3 regions of the Microcoleus sp. N9_B4 genome follow, and region 2 is predicted to be linked to each of the others. Evidence: riboswitches for the same ligand, from Rfam matches in the RefSeq annotation. Region 2 holds a riboswitch; each other region holds the start of a gene.
The links. Region 2 has a riboswitch for cobalamin ahead of cobG (precorrin-3B synthase). Riboswitches for the same ligand answer to the same signal wherever they lie in the genome.
Positions count from the first base shown of each region.

Region 1: linked by a shared signal. The riboswitch ahead of QUA43_RS01100 (hypothetical protein) and the one ahead of cobG (precorrin-3B synthase) in region 2 are both predicted to bind cobalamin.
Region 3: linked by a shared signal. The riboswitch ahead of QUA43_RS01350 (DUF1636 domain-containing protein) and the one ahead of cobG (precorrin-3B synthase) in region 2 are both predicted to bind cobalamin.

Region 1 covers NZ_JAUBRC010000001.1:245,855-248,126, forward strand. Annotated here, with positions in the region: gene QUA43_RS01090 (ABC transporter substrate-binding protein) at 1-269, shown strand, start outside; gene QUA43_RS01095 (Uma2 family endonuclease) at 436-1,014, shown strand; cobalamin riboswitch at 1,053-1,197, shown strand; gene QUA43_RS01100 (hypothetical protein) at 1,315-1,755, shown strand; gene QUA43_RS01105 (methyltransferase domain-containing protein) at 1,775-2,272, shown strand, end outside.
Region 2 covers NZ_JAUBRC010000002.1:135,569-137,840, forward strand. Annotated here, with positions in the region: gene cobG (precorrin-3B synthase) at 1-1,304, opposite strand, end outside; adenosylcobalamin-variant (AdoCbl-variant) riboswitch at 1,313-1,392, opposite strand; gene psbA (photosystem II q(b) protein) at 1,602-2,272, shown strand, end outside.
Region 3 covers NZ_JAUBRC010000002.1:7,694-9,965, reverse strand. Annotated here, with positions in the region: gene QUA43_RS01355 (protein kinase domain-containing protein) at 1-870, opposite strand, end outside; cobalamin riboswitch at 1,136-1,282, shown strand; gene QUA43_RS01350 (DUF1636 domain-containing protein) at 1,305-1,715, shown strand; gene cobW (cobalamin biosynthesis protein CobW) at 2,092-2,272, shown strand, end outside.

The sequences.
Region 1 (2,272 bases), on a different contig from region 2:
TCCCAGAAAATGCCCGCCAGCGTTGGGGAGGCATTGTGAATTGGCGAACAGCAACGAGTTTTGACGCGACTCAAGCTGTGATCGCTGGCTTGCGGCAAAGCAATACGCGGGAAGGATTGCAACAAGCACTCAGAAATGCGAGTTTTTCGGCAGCAGGTTCAAGCGAGGATGTGAAGTTTTTGCCCACGGGCGATCGGGCTGGTAAGCCGATTTTAGTGCAAGTTAAACAAGGAGGAAGCACTGGCTATAACTTCGTCCCGTTGCGGTAACTTTGTTAAGTAATATCATGTCTTGTCGATCGACCGTGATTCCTGTAGGGGCGGGTTCACTAACAATAATTGCCGAAAACCGACAATTTCATAAACCCGCCCCGGCCTGTTTATTAACGATTTTTAAGATAAAATGAAATGAGTAGATTAAAGGAGAGCGTTGTGTATGATCGCGCAAGTTGAAACCAAAACCTACACCGCTGAGGAATATCTAGAATTGGAAATCAATTCTCAGGATCGGCATGAATTTATCAATGGGGAGATTGTTCTGATGGCTGGCGGCACACCGGATCACAATGAAATTACCACTAATTTAGTTGTTGCGCTGAAACTGGCGTTAAAAGGGAAACCATATCGGACTTTTAGTTCGGATCAGCGGCTTTGGGTTCCGCAGCTTAATAATTATACTTACCCGGATGTGATGGTGGTAGCGCGCCCGATAGAGCTGCAATCTGGACGGACGGATACAATTACCAATCCGCTGCTCATTGCTGAGGTGCTGTCTAAAGGTACTAAAGCTTATGACCGCGATGAAAAGTTTGCTGCCTATCGCAGTATTCCTAGTTTTCAGGAGTATTTATTAATCGACCAATATCGGCTACAGGTGGAGCAATATTCTAAAACTGATGCGAATAAGTGGATTTTTTCGGAATATAGCTGTATGGGCGATCGGCTGAGTTTAACATCTGTTGCTGTGGAAATTTCGCTGGCCGATTTGTATGAAAATATTGAGTTTGGTGAATAGGCGGAAGGTTTTTTGTCAAATGTTCCAAATAGTGGTAATATTTCCATATATCGATCGGCTCTGATGAAAAACACACATCAGACGTAAGGGGGAAAGTTCGGTGCGAATCCGGCGCTGTCCCGCAACTGTAATGAGATCATTGCATCTCTAAGTCAGGATGCCCGCCGATTTGTTTACCTGTTGTTTTTCATCTGCGAGGTATGGATGATGGTGAGTTCAATATTTTTACAAATAATCTGCTGTTGTGCTCCGTTTCCCGATCGACAATAACGAAATTTTAGGCAGCGGGAAACTAAAAAAATGCGAATCGAAGATAGTGTTTGGCAGGGTAGTTTTGGCTACTGGCAAAACTTGTTTATTCATCAGAATATTTTGTCGATCGGACATACTGCTTGGAATGGCTTTTTGCATCAAGGACGAGGCTTGGTTGCTTGCAAAATCAATACTCCCATTAACGGTTCGGTGAATTGGAGCGTAGATACTATCAAGTACGATCTGCAATTTATTCCGCAATTGCACGCGACTGCTTATTTGCAACAACTAGAAATAGAGGAGAACACTGTTTTAAATCTGCTCCAAATCATTGCTGGCTACGAACCCAAGGCAGCAATTATATTTTTGTCGATCGCCAACCGTCAGATTGATATCAATTTGTTGCAAAAGTTGGCAATTTCTCCTGTTGAGTGCTATGAACAGGTATGCAAGCGCTGGGAAGAATTTCAACTCTGCCCTAAATCCTAAAACTTACTAAATTTTCCGAATGCCGCAGCCAAAATCAATCGAAATTTCCAAGGTAACTCGCTACCAAAATGCAGCGCTTAATTACTATTTGGGCCTGACAGATTCGCCCTACCTTCACTACGGCTATTGGGAAACCCTACCTGTGCCCGCTGACGAACTAACGATCGCACGATTGCGCCTAGCTCAGCAAGCTTATACTGTAAAACTGTTGGATGCAATCCCCAAAGGCACTCATACGATACTCGATGTGGGCTGCGGGATTGGCGGAAATGCGGCTTATTTGCTCGATCGAGGTTTTGCAGTGGAAGGGCTCGCACCCGATCCGTTCCAACAACAGCGCTTTCTTAAGTGTACGGGCGATCGGGCAATCTTCCACCTCACGAGGTTTGAAGACTTCAAAGCAACCCATTTCTACGATCTTATTCTCTTTAGCGAAAGTAGCCAGTATATGTCGGCTGTTGATATTGCTAACGGTGCCGCCAAAATCCTCAATCCGGGCGGTTACGTTTTGCTGGCT
Region 2 (2,272 bases):
ATCGTCTCGTCTCCTCGCTCAATCTGAATTCCCACCAGCGTGATATCAATTGGCCGATGCTGGGCGCACGACTTTTGGCAACCGCTGAAATGAATGTTAATCGGTTGGTCGATCGTCAATTTTTGCGCTAAATCCCTCACCATTGATAGGGCGTGACTTTGAGTATCTGTCGCCGCCGACGCACAGCCGCTGCTGCCAGCACAAGCCACCAAGCACGAATCTAGGCGAGTCGCCGACGAGTGCAATCCCAAATCGGCGATTTGCTGTTTTACCTCAAAAAGCTGGGAGTTGGGGATATCGGAAATCAACAGATTTTGCCACGGCGTAAGTCTTAGGGTACCGCTGGCTAGTTTTTGGGCTAAATTTGCCAAATTCCGCAGTTGTTTTGATTCTAGCCTACCGAGAGGCAGTGCAATTCCCATGTAGGAGAAACCGGACTGTCGCTGAGGATGAATGCCGAGATGTCGGTGATTGGGGAGGGATTTTTCAGATGAGGCATCTTGCCTGTTTTGGGGAAAGGTGCAAGATGTGAATTGCAATAAAAATGGTAAATTCTGCTGTACCTTTTCTAGATAACTTTCAGCGCCCCAATCTGCCAGCAGGTGACGCAAACGCGGTTTTTTGCCATCAATTCGAGGTTGATTTTTGGTGTATTCAAGATAAGTGCTAGCGAGGGCGGCTAATACTGAAATACATTGCGATTCTTGGATTGAAATTCCTTTTTCGCCGTTTAAATGCAGCCGAAAAACGATTTCTGATTGGGTTGAACGCCCTTCAGCAGCTAATAAAATATCGTTGCGTAAATCGCGGATCGAAACCGATTCCCCGCCGTCGAGGCCAATACTGAACTTAGGCGAAAGTTCCGATAATTCGGGATGCGTTTGCAGGTAATCATCCCAAGCTTTCACTAGCGGGCGAGTATCGAGTAACTGCTGGCGATCGATCCCGGCTGTCGGACTTGCCATAATATTGCGAATCGGGTCAACTTCCACGCGGCGAGACGCTATCCCCAATTCCTGCAAGCGGTTCCAGACTTCTGGGGCAATTTCCGAGTTCACTTCTCGGATTTGCAAATTTGCCCGATTTGTCACTTGCAAACAGCCGGTACTGTATTGATCTGCCAAATCCGCGATCGTCCAACACTGCTGCGCGTTTAAAATTCCCCCCGGAATCCGCATTCTTGATAAAACTCCGTCTCGGGCTTGGGAACCGTAAAATAAACCCGGACAAGTCGGCAAATCAGTCAAAGCTAACAAATAATCTCCTCCCCGTGCTACGCAGGGAATCCAAAAGTAAACGCCCACAAAGCGCCCCCGAAATCGGCATTCTGACTTTTACAGTTGCGGCACAGCGCCGGAATTGCACCGGACTTTCCCGCTTTCAGGTTTTAGAAAGGTATCACGAGCTGACGCACAGAAAGCAAAACCCTCAACTTTCTTAACAAAACTTCTGGCGATCGCCCATCTCTCTGGTTTCATCAGTTTTCCTAATCGCAGTCATCAGTTTAACTGTCGCTAAACCCCTTTACAAACGTTAACAAAACCGTTAATAATAGAAACATCATCCGAACATTGAAAACCAAATACAGCAATCATAAAACCATGACAACAACCTTACAGCAGCGCGAAAGCGCCAACGTCTGGGAACGCTTTTGTGAGTGGGTAACAAGCACCGACAACCGCATTTATGTAGGTTGGTTCGGAGTCTTGATGATTCCCACCTTGCTCAGCGCCACCATCTGCTACATCATCGCCTTCATCGCTGCCCCTCCAGTGGACATCGACGGCATCCGTGAACCAGTAGCAGGTTCCTTAATGTACGGTAACAACATCATCACAGGTGCTGTTGTTCCTTCATCCAACGCCATCGGCTTGCACTTCTACCCAATCTGGGAAGCAGCTTCCCTCGATGAGTGGTTGTACAACGGCGGCCCTTACCAATTGGTAATTTTCCACTTCCTGATCGGTGTATTTTGCTACATGGGTCGTGAATGGGAATTGTCCTACCGCTTAGGTATGCGTCCTTGGATCTGCGTCGCTTACTCTGCACCAGTTGCAGCAGCCACCGCAGTATTCTTGATCTACCCAATTGGACAAGGTTCCTTCTCAGACGGTATGCCCTTGGGTATCTCCGGCACATTCAACTTCATGATTGTGTTCCAAGCCGAGCACAACATCCTGATGCACCCCTTCCACATGTTGGGAGTTGCTGGTGTCTTCGGTGGTAGCTTGTTCTCCGCCATGCACGGTTCTCTCGTTACTTCCTCTTTGGT
Region 3 (2,272 bases), 130 kb from region 2:
TAAGATTTCTCCATATTCAGTAGCTGTGAATTGAAGGCGATCGCGCTCAATTCTCACTTTCGGCAAGCTGCTGACATCCAAAGATTCTAGCGCAGTTAAAGCATCCGCAGCCGATGGATATCTGTCTTGCAATCTTGGCGCTACCATCCTCTCCAACCAATTCATCCAACCCTGCTGCAATGGCGGTACTAAATGCCGGAAATGAATGCCATAATTGGCATCAACTAAATTACCAACATCCGCAGATTTCGTACCAGTTAACAAGCAAATCAGGGTTATCCCCAAGCCGTAAAGATCCGACGCTTTGGTTAATTCTCGGTTGAACATTTGTTCCGGCGGCATGAATCCCATCGTGCCTTTGACGACGCTGCTAGCGGCGATATTTCCACCTCCTAGCCGAGCAAAACCGAAGTCTACTAAGTAAACATTGAGTTCGTCATCTATTAACAAGTTTTCGGGCTTAATGTCGCGGTGAATAATCGGCGGTTTCTGAGCTTGCAGGTCAACTAAAATCTCTAAACTTGCGATCGCAATTTGTTTGATATCCGGCGGCGAAAAAGTCCGGGCGACAGCAGATTCGGCATTTTTGTATTCCTGCACCATGCAGAAACCGCTGTCAGTTTGAAAAGCATCGAGATAGCGGGGAATGCCCGGAAAATCCAGTTTTTGCAAAACTTTAATTTCTTGTTCGTAAGTTTCGTATTCTGCCCAGCTAGCACCTAATTGAGCGAATTGAAATTGCTTAATTACAACTAATTTTTGAGTATTCGTATTTTTCGCTAAGTATGTAACTCGGCCGCCGAGACTGTTGTGTCCGAGTTCTTTTTCAATCTGATAGCCGTGAGTGGAAAAATCGGGGAAGGCGTTCATATAGTTTTTAGTAATGTTTGTATGGGAGGGCTTCTAGCCCGTCATTAACAGGCATATTGCCTGTTACACAAAGAGTTATTTTTTTTGGATGGGTTTCTATCTTGTCAGCAACAGGTCAGATGCCTGTTCCACAAAGAGTTATTTTTTTGGTGGGGTTATATCCCGTCAGCAACCGACATCTGGCCTGTTGCACAAAGAGTTATTTTTTTTTGATGGATCGACATTACTAACATAACTTTTTTGAAAAAAGGCGGCAAGTGCGGTATGATGTGATTTCGCGATCGGTTCTAGCGGGGAGCAGCCGTTAGAGGAAACGGGGAAAGTTCGGTGCAAGTCCGGCGCTGTCCCGCAACTGTAATGAAACCCTTGGGGTTTCTCAAGTCAGAATGCCCGCCGATATCTAACTCACTTTTGAACGCATCTGCGAGGTACGGATGATGGATGGAATTAACACGGCTGTACGCACAAAGCACAGTCTATTTGTTTGCACTGCTTGCGCTAGTGTTTGGAAAAACGGCAAGCGCGAAGGCAAAAGCGGTGGCCAACAATTTATGGAAGACTTGTCCCAACTCGCTAAAGATTGGGAGTTTTCTGATAAATTTGATATTCAAGAGGTTGAGTGCATGAGTGCTTGCAGTCACTCTTGTGCCGTGTCTTTTGCTGCTGTTGGAAAGTACACTTATCTGTTTGGTGATTTACCAGCAAATGAGTCGGAAAGCGTCGAGGCTGTACTCGAATGCGCGGGTCAATACTATGCTAAACCGGACGGTTTGTTGCCTTGGTCTGAGCGTCCTCCAGCTCTGAAAAAAGGCGTTTTAGCCAAGATTCCACCGCTGGGAAATTAAGCTATTTCCTTTCAGGCTTTGCCCATCGGTGACAACTTAACGTCAAACCGACCGTCTCTCTTGTTTTTATCGAAATCTAGATCCCCCCTAACCCCCCTTAATAAGGGGGGGACAAGAAATATTCTCAAAGTCAACCCCTACTCCCCTTCTTAAGGGGGATTTAGGGGGATCTAGACTTCGCCTAAAAGCGACTTTTATTGTAGGTTTCCGTCTTAAGTTGTCACCTACATTCTCGGCCTGGGAGTGCATAGCCAGAGGCTCGGCCTCGTGTTAAAAGCCCTCCTTATATTCCAGCGAGGCAGAGCCTCTAGATCTGTATTCCCAGGCAGAGCCTCGGAACAAGATATCCCATTACCAAATAAGCACAAAATTATCAATGCACAAAATTCCTGTTACTGTCATCACTGGTTTTCTCGGTAGCGGCAAAACTACCTTAATTCGCCACTTATTGCAAAATAATCAAGGTCGCCGCATTGCTGTTCTGGTGAACGAATTTGGCGAAATCGGAATTGACGGAGAACTGCTGCGCGATTGCCAAGTTTGCGACGAAGAAGAAA